4 regions of the Sporolactobacillus sp. PKPK-6 genome follow, and region 1 is predicted to be linked to each of the others. Evidence: riboswitches for the same ligand, from Rfam matches in the RefSeq annotation. Region 1 holds a riboswitch; each other region holds the start of a gene.
What was found. Region 1 has a riboswitch for S-adenosylmethionine ahead of AC1MBV_RS06000 (amidohydrolase). Riboswitches for the same ligand answer to the same signal wherever they lie in the genome.
Positions count from the first base shown of each region.

Region 2: it holds a riboswitch for S-adenosylmethionine, as region 1 does, so the genes downstream of both, AC1MBV_RS06840 (iron-containing alcohol dehydrogenase family protein) here and AC1MBV_RS06000 (amidohydrolase) in region 1, are expected to answer to the same signal.
Region 3: it holds a riboswitch for S-adenosylmethionine, as region 1 does, so the genes downstream of both, metE (5-methyltetrahydropteroyltriglutamate--homocysteine S-methyltransferase) here and AC1MBV_RS06000 (amidohydrolase) in region 1, are expected to answer to the same signal.
Region 4: it holds a riboswitch for S-adenosylmethionine, as region 1 does, so the genes downstream of both, AC1MBV_RS16905 (MetQ/NlpA family ABC transporter substrate-binding protein) here and AC1MBV_RS06000 (amidohydrolase) in region 1, are expected to answer to the same signal.

Region 1 covers NZ_JBWXPA010000001.1:1,255,975-1,260,152, reverse strand. The annotation lists gene AC1MBV_RS06015 (GH32 C-terminal domain-containing protein) at 1-993, shown strand, start outside; gene AC1MBV_RS06010 (VanZ family protein) at 1,507-1,962, shown strand; gene AC1MBV_RS06005 (hypothetical protein) at 1,959-2,294, shown strand; SAM riboswitch class I at 2,432-2,536, shown strand; gene AC1MBV_RS06000 (amidohydrolase) at 2,685-3,830, shown strand; gene AC1MBV_RS05995 (PIG-L deacetylase family protein) at 3,863-4,178, shown strand, end outside.
Region 2 covers NZ_JBWXPA010000001.1:1,428,381-1,432,558, forward strand. The annotation lists gene AC1MBV_RS06835 (aminotransferase class I/II-fold pyridoxal phosphate-dependent enzyme) at 1-1,045, opposite strand, end outside; gene AC1MBV_RS06840 (iron-containing alcohol dehydrogenase family protein) at 1,038-2,159, opposite strand; SAM riboswitch class I at 2,280-2,389, opposite strand; gene AC1MBV_RS06845 (hypothetical protein) at 2,520-2,777, shown strand; gene AC1MBV_RS06850 (dihydroorotate dehydrogenase) at 3,052-3,969, opposite strand.
Region 3 covers NZ_JBWXPA010000002.1:548,235-552,412, reverse strand. The annotation lists gene metE (5-methyltetrahydropteroyltriglutamate--homocysteine S-methyltransferase) at 1-2,073, opposite strand, end outside; SAM riboswitch class I at 2,169-2,281, opposite strand; gene AC1MBV_RS13535 (putative bifunctional diguanylate cyclase/phosphodiesterase) at 2,502-4,178, shown strand, end outside.
Region 4 covers NZ_JBWXPA010000003.1:172,843-177,020, forward strand. The annotation lists gene AC1MBV_RS16890 (helix-turn-helix transcriptional regulator) at 1-40, opposite strand, end outside; gene AC1MBV_RS16895 (methionine ABC transporter permease) at 163-825, opposite strand; gene AC1MBV_RS16900 (methionine ABC transporter ATP-binding protein) at 825-1,838, opposite strand; gene AC1MBV_RS16905 (MetQ/NlpA family ABC transporter substrate-binding protein) at 1,851-2,669, opposite strand; SAM riboswitch class I at 2,816-2,921, opposite strand; gene galE (UDP-glucose 4-epimerase GalE) at 3,025-4,032, opposite strand; gene AC1MBV_RS16915 (Ppx/GppA phosphatase family protein) at 4,100-4,178, opposite strand, start outside.

The DNA of each region.
Region 1 (4,178 bases):
GTACAAGAGAAGATAGATGGTGCGGCTGCAGCAGAGGAGGCGGCAAAGGCAGTAGAAGCGGCAACAAAAGCAGTAGAGCAGGCGGAACAAACCAAATCGCAAGCAGATGTGGATGCTGCTCGAGTCAAGGTCAATGCTTTGGCGGAAGGAACGACGAAGGATTCGCTGAATGCTCGGTTGAAAGTTGTACAAGAGAAGATAGATGGTGCGGCTGCGGAAGAGGAGACGGCAAAGGCAGTAGAAGCGGCAACAAAAGCAGTAGAGCAGGCGGAACAAACCAAATCGCAAGCAGACGTGGATGCTGCTCGAGTCAAGGTCAATGCTTTGGCGGACAGCGATGCAAAATCTGCCTTGGAAAAACGTCTTGATGCGCTTCAAAAGACGAGTGATACGGAGAATGCGAAAGAACATACTTATTATGTGAAAAAGGGCCCCTATCTTTACAGTTCGTCAAATGGCAGCAAGACGAGAATTGGTTTTATCGCAGTTAATACAAAGGTCAAGACCAAGACCGACCCATCAGCCAAGATGTACAAGATCACATATAAAGGAAAAACAGGCTATGTTTACAGAGTCAACCTTGGGGAAAAGCCCCTGTCCGTCACACGCTATGTCCATAAATCATCGTATTTGTACAGCACCAATACGAGTAAAAAGCGCAAGGGAATTAAGATCGCAATAAATGTGAAACTGCAGACAATCAGTACGCTCTCATCAAAAATGTACAAAGTGACGTACAAGGGAAAAACAGGCTACGTCTATAAAGTGAATCTCGGAACTAAAGCACAGTCCGTGACGCGTTACGTTCACAAGCCATCGTATTTATACAGCACCAATACGGGTAAGAAACGAAAAGGAATCAAGATCCCGAAAAATACAAAGCTCAAGACCAAAAGTCCCCTGTCAGCAAAAATGTACAAGGTCACTTATAAAGGCAAAACGGGTTATGTATATCGGGTCAATCTAGGCACAAAGCCGCTGAAGAAGCGCTGAGTGCGGAAATAAATAAGAAACAAAAACACCGGAGCGGTAAAAATGCTCCGGTGTTTTTTTACACCATCGGAAGATGCGCAGCATCGTATCAATGGAAAAAACACTTATATTATGAGAAAAGTTGAACCGAAGTGAAAGGGTTAGACCGAACGTTTGAAAAGTTAGGCCGAATCCATGAAAAAATAGGCCTAATCTAGTGAGAGTTAGACCGAAAAGTAGAGGTTAGGCCGAACCGATAGAAAGTTAGACCGAACACTTGAGAAGTTAGCCCGAATCTGTGAAAAATTAGACCGAACGCTCGAAAAGTTGAACCGAATCTCCTTTTGCTTCGCAGTCGTCTTTACTTTGCACGCATTTTTTTAAAATAATCTAGTTTTTACACCTGGATTCTCTTATCTTCTACCTGATTAATTAAAAACGATTCAGTCTATAAGTTTGACAAATCGTCTTGGAATGACTAACAATACAGACAAGCAGGTTGTGATTTTCTGAGTAATATATAGGAGAGATTTAATGAAACAATTAAAAATTGCTCTCGCTAACATACTTCTAACTTTCTCCATTTTGTTCGTGTTGTATCTGACCTTAATTCCACATGGGATTATTCATACCGGGAACGTTGCCGGGACACCTGTTCAGCATTTTACTATTAATTTGAATCCGCTTGTGATCTTTAAAAATTTTCAATCAGCCTCTCTATTTTATTTTATCGTTGATGATCTTGGGAATATTATGCTGTTTTTACCCTTTGGCTTTTTTCTGGCAATGAGGTATCCGCAGTTCCATTGGGCACATGCCTTGTTTATGAGTGCTCTGTTTTCAGCGACTATTGAATGGATCCAGCTTTTCCTGCCTAACCGTATGACCGATATCGATGATGTGATTCTCAACACAACGGGAGCTGTTTTGGGTTACATGTTCTATCGATTTGTTCAGAGAGAGGAACATAGTGGGCAGGAACAGCGGTGAATGAGCTGAGCTCTCGTCACTGCTTGATTATTGTGGTTAGTGAATTATCTTCATGTATGCCAAGAAGCAATTTCGTTTATCCTGCAACTAGGAATATCATTGCTGCTGACATTACGAAACAGGGAGATGATTTTGTGACCGATGAGGAACTATTGACCGAACTCGGATCAGAGGCAGTGTTGAATTATGAACGAAACACGGCACTTTTTTACCTACTTATGGAGAAAGGGATCATCACACAGGAAGAATTTGACGAGAAATTCAAGACCATCCACGAACATTTCGAAGACCACTTGAAAGGAATCTTCGGAGATGATGTAGAAACTGAGTGATTGTCGAACCACCGGCATCGATTGATTTAAAAAAATGGGTGAACTTTAATTCAAAAAAACAAATCGCATAAAAATAGTATGAATTAGTATTGACTCTTCAATGGAACTCTCGTAAGCTTTAAACATCAACTAAATAATTCTTATCTAGAGTGGGGGAGGGACCGGCCCAATGAACCCCGACAACCAGCATAGAAAACTGTGTATGGTGTTAATTCCGGCAGATTTGATCTGAGAGATAAGAAAAGTACAATCGGACGGCAATGGCGACTACTTTTCTTGTGCTCTAAGAAAAGCAGTCGCTTTTATTTTTCTAGGTGTGCTGTTTTTACAAAAAGCAGCAATATAAGAACTTAAGGTTTCTTCAAAAAATCAGTTATGAGGGGTAATAAGATGACTCAATATGAATTAGAAAGTGGGATAGAAAAGTCAACCTTAGCTTTATTTCAGTGGTTTCATCGACATCCCGAACTTGCCCTTGGTGAATTTGAGACGACAAAGAAGATTAAAGCAGTGCTTCAAGAGCACAACATTGACATTTTATCCAATCCAATGGATACAGGGGTCTTTGCGAAGATTGGCGGAAAAAAACCAGGCAGTTTGATCGCGCTGCGAGCGGACATTGATGCACTGCCGATTAATGAGGAGAGTGGTTTGGCCTATTCATCGGAACATTCAAATCGGATGCATGCATGCGGTCATGATTTTCACCTAACCAATTTACTGACGACAGCGATTGAATTAAAGAAAATTGAAGATCAGTTAAACGGAAGCATCTTACTTATTTTTCAGCCGGCTGAAGAGGTGGATCATGGGGCGGACCGAGTTGTAAATACAGGGATATTAAATGGTGTCGAGGCGATTTTCGGACTGCATGTTAATCCAGAACTGCCAACAGGTGTTGTTGGGGTCAAAACGGGGAATTTTAATGCCGCAGTGGATCGCTTTTTTGTTACGTTTCATGGGAAGGGTACGCATGCCGCTCATCCTGAAAGCGGGGATGATGTGATTGTGGCAACAGGTGAATTTATTGTTGCCGCTCAGACCATTGTCAGTCGAAATGTCAATCCGTTTGACCCAAGCGTGGTTTCAATCACACATCTTGAATCCGGAAAGACTTGGAATGTGCTGCCAAACACGTCGCTGCTTGAAGGAACCGTTCGATCCTTTGATAAAAAGGCGAGAGAAAAAATAAAAATGCGTTTGCAGAAAGTAGCAAGCGGCATTGCCGCCACTAACGAGGTCACGAGTGAATTCCAATGGGTGGACGGTGCTCCGGCCGTGGTCAATGATCAACAATTAACAAAATTCGTTGAAACGGTTGCCTTAAAAAAACATTTTGATGTTGTGCATCTAGAAGCAAGTATGGGTGGAGAAGATTTTTCTTGCTATCAACAGATCATACCGGGTACTTTTTTTAATGTAGGTGTTGGGTCAGCATATCCGGTTCATAGCAGTAAATTCAAGGCAGATCCTAAAGCATTTGAGACTTCCATACCTCTGTTTGTTGCCTTGGTGAAATCCTATTTGGAAGGATAGGCGCAGAATTACGCCAGCAAGGAGGAAGAGAGATGGGAGTCGAAGAGAAAAAAGCGATTGTTTTCATTGCGCATCCGGATGATGAAACATTTATCGGTGGCACGTTAGCCAGGTTGGTACGACAAAAAAATAGGGTTCTTGTTGTGATCGCGACAAATGGTGATAAGGGGACACATGATCGGGCGCAGACACCTGAACAAGTGACAACTATTCGACGGACTGAAATGGCACTTGCTGCCCATGTACTCGGGATTACGGTGAACTGGCTTAATTTTTCTGACGGAACTCTGTTTGCTAGAGAAGCACAACTCAAAGAGAAGGTGTTTCGGAAAATCAGATTGGAGCGAC
Region 2 (4,178 bases), 170 kb from region 1:
CCAAGTTATCTAATAGTTTTTCTGAGTATTGGGTTGCAGAAAAGCCTTGCGGAACCCTTACCCATAGGAAAAACGTTCCTTTTGACGGATACACTCGGTAACCGAGCGCAGTCAATTCTTTGATTAAGTAGTCCCGACGTGATTGATAAAGTGCACGAAGCTCGGCTCGCTGACGTTCCTGAGTGCCAAGAGCGAATGCCGCGGCATCCTGCACAGCTCCGAACACGCCGCCGACGTTGTTGACCAAATAGTGATTCAAATGCTTAATCAGTGATGCGTTGCCTGCCGCGAAGGCAACTCGCCATCCTGCCATATTAAATGTTTTAGAAAATGTATAGATTTCAATGCCAGCTTCCTTTGCTCCAGGTGTCTGCAGAAAGCTGCGCGGCGCTTCTTCTTCGAAGCCGATATCGCCGTATGCGAAATCATGGACAACGGCAATGTGATTCTGTTGTGCATAATCGACGGTTTTTTCGAAAAAGGCCGCGTTTGCCGAAGCTCCGGTCGGATTGTTCGGGTAATTCAGAAACAGCAGCTTTGCCTTTTCACTCACGTCTTGTGGCACACGCGTGTAATCGGGCAAAAAATCGTTCTTCTCAAGCAGAGGCAGAGAAGCCGCATGTGCTCCTGCCATCGTGACGCCGATCTCATAGCCGCCGAATGCCGGATCAGGAACAAGTGCTGTGTCGCCCTGATTGAGCAGTGCCAGCGAGATTGCCGTCAGTGCAACAATCGATCCGTTAAATATGGCGATTTCGCTGTCCGGATCAAGATCGACTTGATAGTTTTTTTTATAAAAATCCGCGATCGCCTGCTTCAGCTTCTGTTTGCCTCCGTAGGGCGGATATCCTTGATTGGCCGTTTCTTTCGACGCTTGATGAAGGTTGCTCACGATTTCCGGAAAGGTCGGCTGATCGGGATTCCCGCGGCCGAGATTGATGACATCGAGGCCTTTTTCCTTCAGCGCCTTGATCTTTTTGGCTTGCTGGGCGAAAAATTTCGGTTTAAGTGCCTGCAATCGCTCGGATGCTGCAAATTCAGTCATGAGTCGTTCCCACCTTTTCTGCGTGCTGCGCGCGTGCCTCAAGTTTTTCAATCGCCGTCCGGACGCGCTCTGCTGTCACGTCAAAGGGCAGTTCGTGAATGCGCGAGTCCGAATCGGTCATGTGACGGGCAAGGCTGCTCAGCTGCTGCTCGTTGCCGAGTGAAAGTCCGACCTGAGCTAGCTTCGTCGGCAGGCCGAGATCCTGATACAGATCAAGGACTTGTTTTTGTTCCGCCATCTTGCTTTCGAGTTCGAGCTGAAGCAGGATTCCATAGGCAACCAAGGTGCCATGTGGTGCGACTGCTTCGAGTCCGAGAAAGGTCGAGGCGTTAAAAAACGCATGTGCGCCGACGCTTCGGCCATGTGCTTCGGCTAATCCGCCGACGAGTCCGGCAGCGATGAAAATGGTGTCGATGACTCTTTGAAGTGCAAGGCTTGCTGTTTTTTCTTTCACAGCGTCAAGCGCCTGCCTTCCGTTTTCAAAAACAGTATCGCGACAGGTTTTGGCGTAATTAAAGCTCAGTTGGAGCGGCAGGCTCCGTTCTTCCTGCGGAATTTTGCTCAGACGGACGCGTGCTTCATACCATTTGGCGAGCGTGTCACCAAGGCCGGACCGAAACGCCTCGATTGGTGCCTCGGCGATAATTTTTGGTTCGACAAGCACAACGTCGTTTGATTTCCGATGCCTCAGCGTTCCAAGCCGACTGCCGTCTTCTTTATAGACGATGCTGATCGGTGTAAAACTGGCACAGTTCGAGGCAAGTGTCGGCAGCAGCACGCATGGAATGGACTGCTGCGCGGATACCGCTTTGACGGTATCGAGAATTTTCCCACCGCCGACACCAATGATGACATCGCTCGAATGCTGAATGCTTAATTGCTTAATGCGTTCCATTTCGCTTTCCGAGCATTCGCCTTGATGCACAGCTTCAGCAACGTTGGTAAGCTGGTCCAGCGGGAGATAAGGCTTAGCTGCCTCCCATGATCGATGTCCGTGAACCAGTAAGACGTTATGCCACCGCCTGTCATTCAGAATTTCGGGCAGCTGTTCAAACGCGCCGGGTTCATTGCAATAATACTCAGGCCCGAATCTTTGAACCACATGTTCACTCATCTTGTTCCTCCCTCTTTTCCATTATTCCAATTTCTTAAAGGGAGATTTTTTGCTCATGTGTAAATTAAAAAAGCTACTTTCCGCGATAAGAAAGTAACTTTTACTGAGCGTAAACGTTGACTCTTATCTTCCAGTACCGCCCAAGCGGTCTGCTAGATTTAACACCATACACCTAAGTGCTGGTTGTCGGACTTCATCGGGCTAGTTCCCTCCGTCGCTCTCGATAAGAAATGGAATTGTGATGTTAGTATATGGCCTAATCCCCAGTTTGTCAATATGATTTATTTAAATTAAGCAGCATTCCCGATTTTTTCATAATTGAGATGCTTGAGTTTGTGCATTGGGAGTGGGGGGCGTGCATTGATTGGGGTTTTTCGTGCATTGAACCATGATTATCGTGCATTGGATCACTGGTTTCGGGCATGGGGGGCGATCCTGAGCCCGGTTCGTGCGTTGGCATCGTATTTTCGTGCATTGGACTCGGGTTTTCGTGCATTGAACCATGATTATCGTGCATTGGATCACTGGTTTCGGGCATGGGGGGATCCTGGCCCAGGTTCGTGCGTTGGCGTCGTATTTTCGTGCATTGATTGGGGTTTTTCGTGCATTGAACCATGATTATCGTGCATTGGATCATGAATTTCGGGCATGGGGGGGATCCTGGCCCCGGTTCGTGCGTTGGCGTCGTATTTTCATGCATTGGACGGGTTTTCGCGCATTGATTTAGCGATTTCGTGCGTTGAATCTCATTTTCCGTGCATGGGTTCTGGTCCTTGTCCCTGGTCGTGCATGGGCATTGGGGTTTGCTATGTCATCATTCAATTTCACACAGCATTGAGCTAGTTTTTAAGCAACAAAAAAAGCGCGGCACTGACCGCGCTTTTTATCTGCATCAGCTGAGGTCTACTTGACCGATCAGGCTGGAGACGGAATGGATATCTTCGCGTATTAAATAGTCGCGAATCTGGTTGATGATTTCAATCATCGCAGCGGGATTGCGGTAGTTTGCGGTCCCGACCTGGACTGCGGCAGCACCGGCGAGCAGCATTTCAATTGCATCGCTGCCGGTCATCACACCGCCGCTGCCGATGATCGGCAGATGGCTGATTTGGTGCACTTGAAAGATGAGGCGCACAATCAGCGGCTTGATTGCTGAACCTGAAAGTGTGCCGATGACATTGCCTAGCTTCGGCTTGCGCGTGTTGATGTCGATGGACATGGCTGAATATGCGTTCGCCACGGTGAAGGCATCCGCGCCGCCCTGTTCAGCGGCGAGTGTAATTTCCTGAATACGCGAGACGGACGGCGACAATTTTGCGATCAGCGGCTTGTCGGTGACGTTTCGAATTTTGCGGATTAAGCTGTAGGTTGACTCGCTGAGCAGTCCGAACACTTGTCGATTGTCATCACTATTCGGACAAGAGAGATTAATTTCAAAACCGGCAATCTTATCCCATTGGTTTAACTTTTCGGCAGTCTGAGCGAATTCATCAACGGTTTCTCCGGAAAGATTGATGATCAGCGGCGGTTGATAGGGTTCATACACCGGCAAAACGCGTGCTTCAAAATATTCGATATCCTCGCTTTGAAAGGTCACGGAGTTCAGCATGCTGCCCTCCGCCTCGAAAATGCTTGAAGCCTGCTCTTTGCTGTGTTTGTTCATGGAAATACTTTTCGGAATAAACGCACCGATTTGGTTGGCGTCGAAATCCGGTTTACTTGTTAACTCAAATGTTCCGCAGGCGGGCATGACCGGACTGGTCAGCGTCAGCCCTGCAAAATTAACGGAGAGGTCAGGTTCTTGACTCATCTTTGACCACCCGAGTTTCTTAAGCTTGCTTCTGTCTCTTTATTCATCAACTTACTCACTCCTAATCTTGATGCTTCTTTCTTTACCTTCTGGTGTTGGTCGGCGAGCTTAGGTGTTGTCAGTATAAAGGACTGGTTGGGAAACTTCCAGAGAAATATCTTCCAATTAATCCGTGAAAATAGAACAGACGTCCGATCGAATCGTGACGT
Region 3 (4,178 bases), on a different contig from region 1:
TTTGTATTCGAAATCTTCAAAGGCAGAAATGATTTCACCATGGCTGCGTGCTGCTTCAATTGAAATCACATCGGTATCCAGCGCGTCGATGGTGTCGATGATTTCATCAAATTCAGAGTAGCACATATGCGTATGAATTTGTGTGTCATTATTAACAAATGATGTTGCCAGCCGGAATGAGTAGACGGCATCATGCAGATAGCCCGGTTTCTTGTCTTCCTTCAGTGGAAGACCTTCTCGAAGTGCCGGTTCGTCAACTTGGATCATGCGGATATCCGCTTCTTCAAGTGCGTGCACTTCTTTCTTTAAAGCGAGCGCAATTTGGTTGAACACGTCACCTTGACTGATGTCGTCACGGACGAATGACCAGTTGTAGATCGTGACCGGTCCGGTAAGCATACCTTTTACCGGCTTATTTGTCAGTGACTGAGCATAGGCGCTTTCCTTCACCGTCATTGGATCTTGCCATGATACATCTCCGAAGATCAGCGGTGGCTTAACACAACGCGAGCCATAGGACTGAACCCATCCGAAACGTGTAAAGGCAAATCCGTTCAGCTTTTCGCCAAAGTACTCAACCATGTCGTTTCGTTCGAATTCACCATGGACGAGGACATCAATTCCGAGATCTTCCTGAATTTCGATCCATTTCGCCGTTTCATCTTTAATAAATTGCTCATAGCGTTCTTCGGACCATTCGCCGCGTCTCCAATTACGTCGGGCCTGACGAACTTCTTTCGTCTGAGGGAAGCTCCCGATTGTTGTTGTCGGCAGTGGTGGCAGATTGAAGGCATCGGCTTGCACCTGCTGACGAAGTTTATAAGAGCCGGGGCGCGACGGCAGTTCCTCGTCTAATTGATCAATTTCTTTTTGAACTTCTTTATTGTTGCGGTGTTCGGATTGCTGTAGTGTCTGCAGATCTGCACTGTTTTTCTGAAGGGCACCATAGATGGCGGCTTCGCTTTCATTAAGCCCTTTCGTAAGGTAAACGACCTCGGTCAACTTTTCATCGGCGAAGGAAAGACCGTTCAGAAGCACAGGATCAAGATTGGTTTCATTTGAGATCGTGACCGGTACATGGAGCAGGCTTGATGACGGTGTGACCCACAGATTCTCGTGATACTTAACTGATGAGAGCAGTGTCTGCAGTTCAGTAAGTGTCGCCTTTAAATCTGTCTTCCAAATATTTCGACCGTCTACAACGCCTGCAGCCAGTACCTTGCCTTCAGGGAATCCATAGGCTTTGATCGATGCCAAATTTTCTTCTTTGCCGTAAACAAAATCAAGACCGATACCGTCAACGGGCAATTGAACGACAGCTTCGTAATCATCAATCGCCTCAAAGTAGGTTTGCAGAAGAAGCTTCAGTTCAGGCACACCATTTTTAATAAAATGGTAGGCTTTCGCGAACGCAGCAAGATCTTCTTTGCTCTGTTCCTTGACAAGAATAGGTTCATCGATCTGCACCCATTCAGCCCCGGCTTCTTTCAGTTCTTGAAACACCTGTACGTACAATGGAAGCAGTGCGTCAAGCAGTGTATTAAAATGATCTGGATCATAACCCTTTGACAGCTTTAACAGCGTCACCGGTCCGACAATAACGGGCTTGGCGACGATACCGAGCTCATTCTTTGCTTCATTAAACAAATTAAGAAGGCGGTTTTCCGTCAGATAAGGTTTGGTTTCATTGCTGATTTCCGGAACAATGTAGTGATAATTTGTATTAAACCATTTGGTCATTTCCGATGCTTCTGAATTTTTGTTTCCACGAGCAATTGAGAAGTATGTTTCAAGCGATAGTTCTTTTTCATTTGATTTAAAGCGGTCGGGAATTAAACCGAAAAGAACAGCCGTATCAAGGACATGATCATAAAGGCTGAAATCTCCAACGGGAATCAGATCAACTCCAATGTCTTTTTGTTTTTTCAAATAGCTTAAGCGCAGTGTTTTAACCGTATCTAGAAACGTTTCTTTCGAAATTTTACCGGCCCAAAATTGCTCAAGTGCCTTTTTCCATTCTCTTTTTTCGCCGATTCTCGGGTATCCGAGATTCGCACTTAATACTTTACCCATGTCTTCATCCTCCTGTAATCTGCATAACAAATTTTTCGAGGGGGAAAAACAAAAGGCCTCTCTATTTTAGAGAGGCCTGAATTATCATCCGCACCCTCTTATCTTCCAAGATTCTAAAATACCAATCTTGCTGGAATTAGCACCTTTTCATAAAATGAAAGGTTGCCGGGCTTCACAGGGCCAGTCCCTCCGCCGCTCTTAATAAGAGTTTAATTAAGTTAATTTGAATACTAACATGGAATTTGGGATTCGTCAATGCTTTACTTCGACAACGCAAGTGGATTGAATCATTTAAAAATAGTTTAAAAACAGCAAGATCTGCACGCAAAACATATTCACATTTTCACTTCATCTGACGATAAAGAGAGTGAGTATGTCTCTCAAACATGAACGAACAGCAGCGAAGACACAATGAGGGTGGATACGAAATGAGTGAGCAATTTAATCGAGACAGATGGCTGAAGGAAGTGGAGAAGCAGATCACTGATCAATCGATCACAGATCATTCTGTTCTAAAACGGATTCGACTGGCACAAATTCATAAACTGGATCTGCAACTGTTGAAATGGATGCGTCCATATCTTATGAATTATTACGTTAACATTGTCAATCAAATGAGCCAACATGTACTCGATTTATATAAAATACAGAGCACGGTTCCGTCTCAAAAGACAAAAGAATACTTGAAAAATATGTATGCAGAACAAACTCGGCTTCTTTTCAACGGGTCTCTTGATCGGAGCGTTTTAGTACATTGCGAGCAAAATGCAGTTTTTTTTCTTGACCATGAGTTAAGCATTGCAAATCAAATTGCTCTTTTTAGTTTGTACCGTCGAGCGCTTATTGAAGCGGTCGAACATGAGGTCAATCATCCTGAACAGGCTTTATTTCTATCCGAATCTTTAGATAAATTTCTAAGTCTAGAGCAGCAATTGATTCTGGAACGTTATCAGCAGCTGAAGCATGAACGTGAACTTGAAAAAGAAGAGGTTATTCGCTTCAGAGCCTATCATGATGCACTGACCGGGCTTCCCAATAATTTGGTTGCTGAAGAATCGGTTGTCGATTTGGTCAAAGGATATAAAAACAGCAATCGGTCGTTTTCATTACTGAAAATAAACGTCGACCGATTAAAAATAATTAATGAAATTTTCGGTCGACAAATAGGAAATGAACTGTTGATCGCTTTATCCGGGAGAATGAAGGGAGCTCTTAAAGACTTCAATGCAGAATTGTATCGGATCAGCAGTGATGAATTCATGATTATCTGCAGAGACTGCTTGAATAAGCGCGGCTTGACACATCTCATCGAAACATTATTGCGGACAACCGAACAGCCCTACCATATCGACGGAAAAGAGATCTATGCAACATTCAGTATCGGCATCTCACAATTTCCGTATGATGGACGTTCGAGCATTCAAATATTGGCGAGTGCGGAAGCAGCACTAAGAGAGGCAAAGAAAAGCAGCAGAGAAAGTTTTTTCTTTTATAATAATGAACTTCACCAGAAGCTGCTTATGAAGCTGAATACGGAAAATGAATTGCAATCCGCATTATATAATCATCAATTTGTGTTATATTACCAACCTCAGGTTGACGCATGTACCGGCGCACTGATTGGTGTAGAGGCTTTGGTTCGGTGGGAACATCCGGAACGCGGCATCGTTCCCCCAAGCGCTTTTATTTCGGTTGCTGAAGAAACAGGAATAATTCGTGACATTGGCTGGTGGGTGCTTGACGAGGCCTGCCGGCAAATGAAGAAGTGGCAGGATCGCGGTACTCCCAAAGTACCCATTTCTGTGAATCTCTCGTTTAATCAATTTCATGATGATTCGTTAGTCAAACGGGTATGCTTCGCGTTAGAAGCAAGCGGTCTTCAACCTGAATATCTTGAGCTGGAGATTACTGAATCAACGATGGCAGAGGATTTGGAACGATCCATCAGGCTATTAAAAGAAATTCGGGCACTGGGAGTAGGCGTCAGTCTTGACGACTTCGGTACTGGATACAGTTCGCTCAGCTATTTGAAGAGCCTGCCGATCAATCAGTTAAAGATTGATCGTTCTTTTGTGATGGATATTGCACAAAGTAATCAAGATCAA
Region 4 (4,178 bases), on a different contig from region 1:
ATCGCGCTCTCAATTCCTTGACTCGATTTACTAAATGCATGGCGTTCAGCACATCCAATGTTTAATCATCTATACATAATGTTAATTATATTTAACATTATAGATAAAGAAAAAGCGGCAGTCAAACGTGATGAACAAGAATCGTTTGTGCCGACCGCTTTATTAATTTTTCTTCAATTTTCTCGCAATGACATTACCCAGTGATTGGATAATCTGAACAATGACAATCAAGATAATAATAACCGCGTACATTACATCCGGTTGGAATCGCACATAGCCGAACTGGTACGCCAAGTCACCAAGTCCTCCGGCACCGACAAATCCGGCCATCGCTGTTTCGCCGATCAATCCGATCACCGCAATCGTTAGACCGAGAATGATCGATGAACGTGCTTCACGAATAATGACATGCCAGATAATTTTCGGGGTGGAAATACCCATGGACTGATACGCTTCAATGATGCCTTTGCTGACCTCAAGCATTGCTGTTTCCAAAAGTCGAGCAATGTACGGTGCACATGCAACGACGAGCGGAACAATAACACCTTTCACACCAATCGTCGTACCAACCAATGTCTTCGTAAACGGAAGCAGGAAGAAGAGCAGGATAATGAACGGAATCGATCGAATGACGTTAATTAATGAGTTCACGATCGTGAAAACCGCAACATTGTCCCATTGTCCGCCTTTCCGTGTCAGAACCAGCAGCACGCCAAGCGGCAGCCCGATCAGAATTGAAAAAGCGAGTGAAATCAGCGTCATCTGTGTGGTCTGGATGAACCCTTCCCAAATTGCGCTGCCCCATTCATTGATAAAGTCTGCCATTAGTCCTTCACCTCTTCCACAAGAACATCCTGATCCCGAAGAAAGCCGATCGCCGTCTCAATTTTTGCCTTATCGCCTTTCAAATGGACGAGCAGCTTGCCGACCGACTGATTCTTCAATTGATCAATGCCGCCGGCAATAATACTTGGCAAGACATCATACTGCTTAGCAAGTGTCGCTAGTACCGGATCCTTCGATGATTCTCCTAAGAAGGTCAGTTTGACCAATCGGCCCGATTTAAGTAAATCGTTCTTCACCGAGTCCGGAATCTGAAACTTGGATTCCGTGCTGATGAATTGCTTGGTCATCGGCTGCTGCGGTTGCGTAAACACATCGACAACCGAACCTTGTTCCACAATTCTGCCGTCTTCCATAACGGCCACACGATCACAAATACGCTGAATAACGTTCAGCTCATGAGTGATCAGGAAAATAGTAATGCCCAGTTCCTTATTGACCTTGAGCAATAATTCAAGAATTGCCTCGGTTGTATTCGGATCCAGTGCACTCGTTGCCTCATCGCTGAGCAGCACTTCCGGTTCATGAGCGAGCGCGCGGGCAATGGCCACACGCTGTTTTTGGCCTCCGGATAATTGGCTCGGAAAAGCACTCTGCCGATCTGACAATCCGACAATCTCTAAGTACTTTTCGGTGCGCTTCTTAATTTCTTCTTTCGGCACGCCTTCCAATTTTAGCGGCGTTGCAACATTGTCATAGACATTCGCTGTCTCAAGCAAATTGTAACCTTGAAAAATCATACCGATTTTACGTCTTAATTGCCGCAAGCCTTTTTTATTCAGCTCCAAAACATCCTGATCATCGACAAACACCTGCCCGTTTGTTGGCCGCTCAAGCAGGTTTACACAACGGATCAGTGTACTCTTTCCGGCACCGCTGAAACCGATAACACCAAAAATTTCACCTTTGTTTACCTCAAGGGAAACGTCCTTCAAGGCCTCAATCTTGTTCTTTCCAACACGAAACGTTTTTGACACATGCTGTAATTTAATCAAGATGCTTCCTCCTTACCAAGCAGGAACTACGGAACCGCCAAACTGTTTCTTAATGTATGCTTTGACTTCCTTCGATTGATAGTATTTCTTCAGCTGCTTGACTACTTTATCATTCTTATTATCGGTACGGACAACAAAATAGTTAGGGTACGGGTTGTTTTCAAGCGGTTCATGGAAAATAGAATCCTTCAACACTGTAAGACCTGCGCCCATCGCAAAGTTGGTATTAATTGCGGATGCAGTAACTTCACCAAGTTGTGCCGGAAGCTGTGCGGCATCCAATTCGATAATCTTCAGATGTTTGGGATTGCTGACCACGTCGCGTTTCGTTGATGTAATCCCAGCACCCTTCTTCAGTTTAATAACGCCGGCCTTCTCAAATAATTGCAAAGCGCGGAGCTCGTTAGCCGGGTCATTCGGTACTGCAATCTTGTCGCCGTCTTTCAAATCTTTAAGACTTTTAATTTTTTTCGAGTAGATCCCCATTGGAAAGGCCACGGTTTTGAACACATCAGTAATTTTATAGTTTTTATTTTTAATCTGATCCTTGAGGAATGGGAGCGTCTGGTAGCTGTTCGCATCCAGATCTTTATCGTTCAGTGCAATATTCGGCTGATTGTAATCGTTGAATACTTTCAATTTAATTGTCAATCCGTCTTTTTTCGCCAACTTAACGACTTGTTCCATTACTTGTTGGTGAGGACCGCCGGTCACACCGACCGTAATTTCCTTTTCACTCAATTCCTTTGAAGAACTATTGCCGCAAGCGGCCAAAACAAAAATTAAAGAAAATGCTAAAAACGCTGAGATAACTGCAGTAATCTTTTTCAATGTTTGCTTCCTCCTGTTTGTATATAAGAATACTCTGATTTCTAACCGAAGGCTTTTCCAATCATCCAGTTTTCCTAATTTATGAAGAGCTCGGAACTAATAAAGGCTTCCCTCGAGAAGAGAGAAGCCTGATCCGTTCATATCTTCTCTTATCTCTCAAAATCCAAATGGATTCTGCAGGAATTGGCACCTAAATTTTCATTTGGTTGCCGGGTTTCATCGGGCCAGTCCCTCCGCCGCTCTGGATAAGAAGTATTCAATTGGTTAGTGATACGATTGTACCGCGAAATCGCGAATGTGTCAAAACTTTGTCGTTAAGTTCCATATAGTTCCACAAACAAGCTGCTATTCTTAATTACTTAGCCGATTCAACGGTTGTCGCGTAACCTTTTGGGTGGCTGCTGTGCCAAGCCCAGGCATCGGCAAGTATTTCAGGAATGTTCGTGTGTTTCGGGTTCCAACCAAGCACACGCTTTGCCTTTTCAGGGGAAGCGATCAGCGTGCTCGGATCTCCCGCACGTCTTGGAGCCAGTTCAGCAGGAATAGCCTCTCCGGTAACTTTTCTTGCCGCCTCAATAATTTCCTTAACCGAAAATCCTTCACTTGAGCCAAGGTTGAATACATCACTCTTGCCGCCGTCAAACAGATAGCGAAGTGCCAGGCGATGTGCGGCGATCAGATCCTCAATGTGCACATAATCACGGACGCAGGTCCCATCTTTGGTTGCATAATCATCGCCGAAAATGGAGATATGGTCACGCTCACCGGCAGCAACCTGGAGAACAATCGGAATTAAGTGTGTTTCCGGATGGTGATCCTCCCCAATTGATCCGCCTTTACTTGCGCCGGCAACATTGAAGTAACGAAGGGCAACAAATCGCATGCCATACGCACGATCACACCATTTCATCATCTTTTCCATTGTAAGCTTGGTTTCGCCGTATGGATTGGTCGGCTGCGTCGGCATGTCTTCGGTAATCGGAACAACTTCCGGTTCGCCGTATGTTGCCGCAGTTGAAGAAAATACGATGTGTTTCACGTTATTATCGTTCATAACTTCCAAAAGAATTTGCATCCCGTAGACATTATTATTGAAATACTTCAGCGGCTTCTCAACCGATTCGCCGACTAAAGAATTGGCGGCAAAATGAATGACGCCTTTAATATTTTCTTTCTTAAATACAGAATCCAAGAACGTCTTGTCGCGAATATCTCCTTGATAAAATTTTGCGTTCGGATGAAGTGCATCCTTATGACCGGTCTGCAAGTTGTCGACAACAACCACATCCTCGCCGGCATCGATGAGTTGATAAACCGCGTGCGAACCAATGTATCCGGCGCCGCCCAATACTAAAATAGCCATAAAAAACCCCTTCTCATTGTCTTCTTTTGTCTACCATTTTCCACCTTATTGAAAAGCTTGACAAGCCCTATTCATCCGCATTTTTGAATTGAATCATCACTGACGTCTTTAATGCCCGCTCAAGATGTTTTTTATGTCTTTGTGCA